Regions from separate parts of the Alteromonas sp. M12 genome, predicted to be linked through region 3. Evidence: predicted binding sites of a transcription regulator. Region 3 holds the regulator's gene; each other region holds the start of a gene.

Region 1 (2,277 bases), 1.8 Mb from region 3:
CTCGCTCAGCCGCAATTAGCTGAGTGACTAAATCATCTAACGCCAGCCCAGAACCTACACCTAACGATTGAATAGTCATAACGAACCTCTTTTAAAAACTAAGCTTGTTTGTTTAATAATACCCCTACTGCGCTGCCAACGTCAGACTGGAGATCTTTGATTCTCTCAGACAAAGCAAGTACTTCTTCAGAGGGGATTTGTCTAATCACTTCCCCAGACTCTGAGTCGGTTACTTTAACCACTTGTCGTTCACTCTTTTCATCAACAGAAAACGACAGTTGACGATTAGTTGCCTGTAGAAAATCACTTATTTCACTAACCGCACTTTCAATGTTCAAAGAACTTTCATTGTTCGATGCGTTGTTATCGGCCTGCCTTTCTTTTTCTTGACCATTTTGCGCAGACTCGGCGACCGCTTTCTGTTCGTTTCTGAGTTGATTTTGTTCAGATACGTTTACAGAAACAGGTGTTGATACCTCTTGCTGTGCAAAATTCTGGCCATACTGTGAAAAATTGACATCCATCTTCCACCTCCACTTAAAAGCAATTTGCCACTAACTGTATAGAGTATAGTGGCATTATCATTGTTAGACTAACCTTAAAAAAGCTAATCAAATTATCCTAGCAAAGACAACGCCGACTGAGGTCGCTGATTTGCTTGACTAAGCACAGACAAAGAGGCCTGTTGAACAATTTGATTACGGGTTAGTTCAGCTGTTTCCGTTGCAAAGTCTGTATCACGAATACGTGAACGTGCACCGGCAATGTTTTCTGAAATATTGCTAAGGTTACGAATGGTTGATTGGAAACGGTTTTGCAACGCACCTAAATCGGCTCGCACAGCACCCACTGTTGATATTGCATTATCAATCGAAGTTAGTGCACCAGATGCACCTGCGATAGTGGCAACTGAAAGAGAACCTATATTCAAACCAGAAGAACCGTAACCGCCAGAGCGAGATAAGTTCACGGATATGGTTTGTCCGCCATTTGCTCCAACTAAGAAAGCTGCCGAGAAAGATCCCTTCAAAATATCAACACCGGCGAATTGTGAATCGGTTGAGATACGTGAGATTTCCGTTTTCAATGCAGAAACTTCTTTTTGCAGTGCTAAACGGTCAGCAGATGTATTAATCCCGTTTTGAGATTGTACCGCCAGGGTACGAATACGTTGCAATGATGATGTAACCTCACCTAATGCACCTTCAGCTGTTTGTGCTAGTGAAATAGCATCGTTTGCATTACGTACCGCTTGGTTTAGACCTTGTACCTGAGTAGTAAGACGATCTGAGATTTGTAAACCGGCCGCATCATCTGCTGCTCGGTTGATACGAAAGCCTGACGACAATCTTTCAAATGATGTGCTAAGTGCCTGTCCTGAATCAAACAACTGTCGCTGCGCATTCAAAGACGACACATTGGTGTTTACATATAAACCCATATTTACCTCCTGAGAACTACCTATTAACTGATAAGGTAATTCGCCTCAATTTTGACTTCCAAGAAATAAATCTTGTAAGCCTCCTCTCTTTGTTTAAGAATCAGCACCTCTACCGATTCTCAACATAAAATTCTTTAAAAAGAATTCCCCTCAACTAATGTTATCGACCGCTACTTGAAGATCTTTAGTTTTTTTATTATTTTTTCGTTAAATGTAAATAATTGAAAAATAACAACTTTTATATAAAGATGAAAAATAATGAATATTTATTTTAAAAAGATAAGTGAATAGCAGGAGATAAAAAGGTGTTTAGGCTGGTTTTATGTAGGAAGCCCAATGTTTATTTTTCAACGCCCATTTAATTGGTTTGAACTAAATATTGCGCATTGAGTCAGAGTCACCTCAAGGAAGCAAAGTTAAATGCGATTTGGTTAACGTAGGTGACCGCCAACTGAGCAATATTACTTTGTTGTAATTTAAATGTGTTTGTTACTTTGAATATTTCACTTTTAGACTTGAGCGAGTTTTGGCACAGCGATTGCTAAGTTATGCAAGTATAAACGTGAGACAAAATAGAAAAGCCATTTTTTTGGCATAAGAATAAAAAAAGGCCAGATCAAATGACCTGGCCAACTTGCTCACGTTAGGAGTACGAGCAAATACTGTTTCTGTCCGGCTGGCAGGGTTAGAGAATGAATACTGGCCTCTCAACCAAACTTCTACACTCTCAGTCCTGTTAGTCGGCTTTTTATTTAGGTGGTGCCGACACCACCGCCATCCCTGGCCTATCTAGACACATTTCCAATGTGCCTCTGGGTTGGCCTCTCATTTCCTAC
Region 2 (2,277 bases), 2.3 Mb from region 3:
CTAAACTATTGTTCAGATTCAGATGATTGATTTGCAGTGGGCAAATTATTCAATAACTGTTTATTGAATGCATGAAAATCATTGATTGCCGACACCAAATCATTTGTACCTAAATCCTGCACTTCATTAATAATGCTATTAATCAAAGTTTCGTACTGATCACCATCGGCTAACTTTTGCTGTGATTGCTCAAACACATTCAACATTTTTTGTAAGTAATCACTTACTCTCTCCACCGGCTTTGATGACTGTTCTTGACTACCTTGCTCATCGCTGTAGTGTGAGACTGACTCGTAAGTTTTAACTACTTCCACTTGCTCTTGTCGAGTTAACTGCAAAGCGAAGCCGGTTAGCTCCTGTTCATCAAAACCAATTTCTAAGGCCTGTTCGAAGGCCCGTTCGATATCACCATCAAAAAACGTCGTAGCCAAATCATTAGCATCAGAAACTAACTGGCCAATGGACTGCAACTCACTTTCGTCTAACTCTCCAGATACAGAAAAGCTGTAATTATTCTGTGCAATAAACACCGACTGCTGCACTTCTGTTTGTTTAGTGGCGGCTTGAGACGTTTCAGATTGAGTATTAGATTGAGCTGATACTTCTTCAGCTTCGTTGTTGGCAGTTTCTACTGTTTCATTTCCAGCACTGTCAATACCAGCCCGTGGCAATACATCATTGTGCTCAATGTTTGGTTCTTGCTTAATCTGTTTTTCTTGTTGCAATAAAACCTGTCGATTTAATTCGAATTGTTTTAAATCTTCGAAACGAATAACCACTTCATCACCGTCTCGAGTGCGGATCTGTAATTCGCCATTTTGTTGGCTGGAGGCAGAAAGACTCTCTGTTATTAACGAAGTATCTGATTGCAATTCCCTATCTTCTGGATCACTCTGACTACCGAAGAGTTTATCTTGTAAACGCTGAATTCCCTGTTCAATCAAATCGGCACTTCGGCCTATTCCGTCGGAAATTTCTTCGTTCATAAAACCAGATAAATCTTTTTCAGCCAGCTTAATACCTTTAGAAACACCGGAACGTGCTTGTTCGAATAAACTAACTAATGTTTCTTCATCTGCCCCATTACGAGCAGCGCCAGATATCACTCCACCAACAAATTGGAGCACATTCTTGGCCACTTCCTCGAAGTCAAACAGACTCTTGTTAGTTTCTTCTGGGTTTTTAAGATTGGCCCGCTTCTCATCAATTTGTAATGTTTGATTGAGCGAGCTATTGTAAATTCTTAACCCGACTGTGGTTTGCGAGCTGAGTTTGCTAACCGTAGATTCTGCAGGCGCACTTATACCCGCTTCGGCTTGTCTTAAACCCGCTTCGCGCAATTGATTTTTCACAGCGTCATTGGGATTAACCTGAGTTTTATCTCCCATAAACGCTTTAATTTCACCGAAATTCATGTGCAATACCTCACTATCCTCATGTAATAGTATCGGCTATAAATTCACTTTATTGAGAAATTAAATTAAATAACTCCGCTAATATGGGAAATAATCAGTCAAATTAGTGCTTTACCCTATGTACGATAAAACAAAAACCAAATTGCATTTGCAAGCGCGCAGGAAATCTTTAAAATTCGCGAATCTTCTTTCAATGCCAACCTTATCGAGTTTTTGATGCGTCCAACAGAAATAGATCCCCAATTTTACCAAGCTCAACTCGATGAAAAAGTGACAGCTTTAAGCGCTCAGTTTAGCCAATTTAAAATGCCCAAATTAGAAGTGTTCGCTTCGCAAACTCTGAATTACCGAATGCGTGCGGAGTTTCGTGTTTGGCATGAAGGTGATGAGCTGTTTCACATCATGTTCGACCAACAAAGCAAAGAGAAATACCGCGTCGATCAATTTCCTCCCGCGAGTAAACTGATCAATCAAGTAATGGCCGATTTGGTGGTGCTATTAAAAGACAATGAAATAGCGCGACGCAAACTATTTCAAATCGACTATTTAAGTACTTTAAGTGGTGAAATTGTCGTTTCCCTGCTTTACCACAAGCCATTAGATGAAAGCTGGCATGCACAGATAAGTAAAATTTTAAAACAGCTAAGACAGCACTATCCAATAGATATAGTGGGTCGAGCCCGTAAACAAAAAGTCATAGTGGATAAAGATTTTGTCATCGAGCGTTTACCTATAGGACAAAGAACCTATGAATTTAAGCAAGTTGAAAATAGCTTTACTCAACCAAATGCGTTGGTTAATCAAAAAATGCTTGAATGGGCACTTGATGTTACCGCAAATAGCGAAGGTGATTTACTCGAAT
Region 3 (2,277 bases):
ACGTCATGTTAGGCTTGCGAGTAGAAAAAAACTTATCCCATGTTTTATCTGGTGAATGTACGCTGGATGAAGTTTTAGTTGTGGGCCCTCATGGGGTATTGATTGCACCGGCAACCTCCGGAACACAATCAATGACCGAACTCAGCCCCACTGAACATGCAGGACTAATTCGCGCGTTTAGTGAGTTGCGTACCAATATAGATGTGCTTATTGTAGACACTGCTGCGGGCATATCAGATATGGTGCTCAGTTTTTCCAGAGCATCACAAGATATAATGATGGTTGTCTGTGATGAACCCACCTCTTTAACTGATGCATACGCGTTGATCAAACTACTGAACAGAGAACACGGCGTGTTTCGCTTTAAGATCGTTGCCAACATGGTACGTAACATGCGCGAAGGACAAGAGTTATTTGCAAAGTTATCTAAAGTGACTAACCGTTTCTTAGATGTTGCTTTAGAGCTAGTAGCAACGGTTCCTTACGATGAGAATATTCGTAAGTCAGTTCGAAAACAAAAAGCAATTGTAGATGCATTTCCAGGATCGCCAGCTTCTATCGCTATTAAAGGCCTTGCAGAAAAAGCAATGCATTGGCCAATTCCCAACCAACCTGGTGGACACTTAGAGTTTTTCTTAGAACAACTTGTCGCCGAAAAAGTGGTAGGTGGACAAAGGTGATTAGAAAGGCAGCAGCTTATCAACAACAAGCCGATTTGGCTCAACTTGTAGAAAGACATGCTTCCTTGGTTAAGCGAATTGCCCATCATTTATTAGCCAGATTACCTGCCAGTGTATTAGTGGATGATCTAATTCAATCTGGAATGATTGGATTGCTCGAGGCCGCAAAAAACTTCGATGGCTCAAAAGGCGCAAGTTTCGAAACTTTTGCAGGTATCCGTATCCGCGGAGCCATGCTTGATGAAATCCGCAAAGGCGACTGGACACCCAGATCTGTGCATAAAAATGGGAGAGCAATTACCCAAGCAATTAATCAAGTAGAACGTGAAACGGGCAGAGATGCTAGAGATATAGATATCGCGGAAAAGTTAGAAGTAAGCCTACCCGAATACCATCAGATGTTGAATGAAGTCAACGCTGGAAAAATTATCGGTATTGAAGATTTAGGTATTACCGAAGATGTGATTACCACTGAGCAAAATAAAGGTAGTGACACGCCTTTTCAGGATTTACTACAAGGTTCATTTCAAAAAGCATTAGCACATGCTATTACTACTTTGCCGGAACGAGAAGCAATCGTACTGTCATTGTATTATGATGAGGAGTTGAATCTCAGAGAAATTGGCGAGGTACTCGAAGTTAGCGAGTCCAGAGTCAGCCAAATTCACAGCCAAGCAATGTTAAAATTGAAAAGCAAAATGCAATCTTGGCGAGTTAACGAAGAATAATAAAACACCATTTGATTTAATCCTCATTGGAGGCAGTTTTGGATAAAAATATGAAAATCCTCGTTGTTGATGACTTTTCAACGATGAGACGCATCATCAAAAATTTACTTAAAGACTTAGGTTACACAAGCGTTCAAGAAGCCGATGATGGCAGCACTGCGTTACCTATGTTGCAACAAGGTGATTTTGATTTTGTAGTAACAGACTGGAATATGCCAGGCATGCAAGGAATTGACTTGCTTAGAGCCATTCGTGCAGATGATAGTTTAAAGCATTTACCAGTTTTAATGGTAACGGCTGAAGCGAAAAAAGAACAAATTGTGGCGGCAGCTCAGGCTGGAGTGAACGGTTATGTTGTTAAGCCTTTTACGGCGGCTACGCTTAAAGAGAAGCTAGACAAGATTTTTGAGAGACTGGGTTAAGATTTAACCTGTGTTGAAAATTAGGAGTGTCTAAATGACCGGCTCTAATAAAGCTCCAATGTCTCTTGATGACGCTAAAAAATTAGTTGAATTGCTGGAAAGCGGAGATAACCAAGCTGCTAGCGAATTGCTCGAAGAAGCCTCTTTAACCAATTCTGTTGAATTATTTGCAGAGGTGGGCAAATTAACCCGCCAGCTCCATGACTCTCTGAATAGTTTTCAACTTGATGATCGCATTTCGAATTTAGCCAATGAAGAAATACCTGATGCGCAAAGTCGCCTGAACTATGTTATAGAAACGACCGAGAAAGCGGCTAACACAACGATGGATGCCGTGGAAGCAAGCATGCCTATTGCTGAAAAGCTGCATACAGGTATTAATAATTTGCTCCCCGAGTGGAAAAAGTTGATGACTAGGCAGTTACAACTTGGCGAATTTAAATCTCT

Evidence for each region. Region 3 encodes FliA, which starts transcription of late flagellar genes. Its sites were predicted from a motif close to CTAAAGNTNNNNNNNNNNNNGCCGATA; they were not measured.
Region 1: the regulator FliA is predicted to act here: its motif matches at 1,603-1,629, upstream of VUI23_RS13780 (flagellin).
Region 2: the regulator FliA is predicted to act here: its motif matches at 1,446-1,472, upstream of VUI23_RS17735 (DUF5610 domain-containing protein).

The regions. Positions count from the first base shown of each region.
Region 1 is NZ_CP144164.1:3,178,727-3,181,003, forward strand. It holds gene fliD (flagellar filament capping protein FliD) at 1-79, opposite strand, end outside; gene VUI23_RS13775 (flagellar protein FlaG) at 99-524, opposite strand; gene VUI23_RS13780 (flagellin) at 617-1,441, opposite strand.
Region 2 is NZ_CP144164.1:4,143,559-4,145,835, forward strand. It holds gene VUI23_RS17735 (DUF5610 domain-containing protein) at 6-1,415, opposite strand; gene trmA (tRNA (uridine(54)-C5)-methyltransferase TrmA) at 1,632-2,277, shown strand, end outside.
Region 3 is NZ_CP144164.1:1,395,817-1,398,093, forward strand. It holds gene VUI23_RS05925 (MinD/ParA family protein) at 1-680, shown strand, start outside; gene VUI23_RS05930 (RNA polymerase sigma factor FliA) at 677-1,408, shown strand; gene cheY (chemotaxis response regulator CheY) at 1,447-1,830, shown strand; gene VUI23_RS05940 (protein phosphatase CheZ) at 1,865-2,277, shown strand, end outside.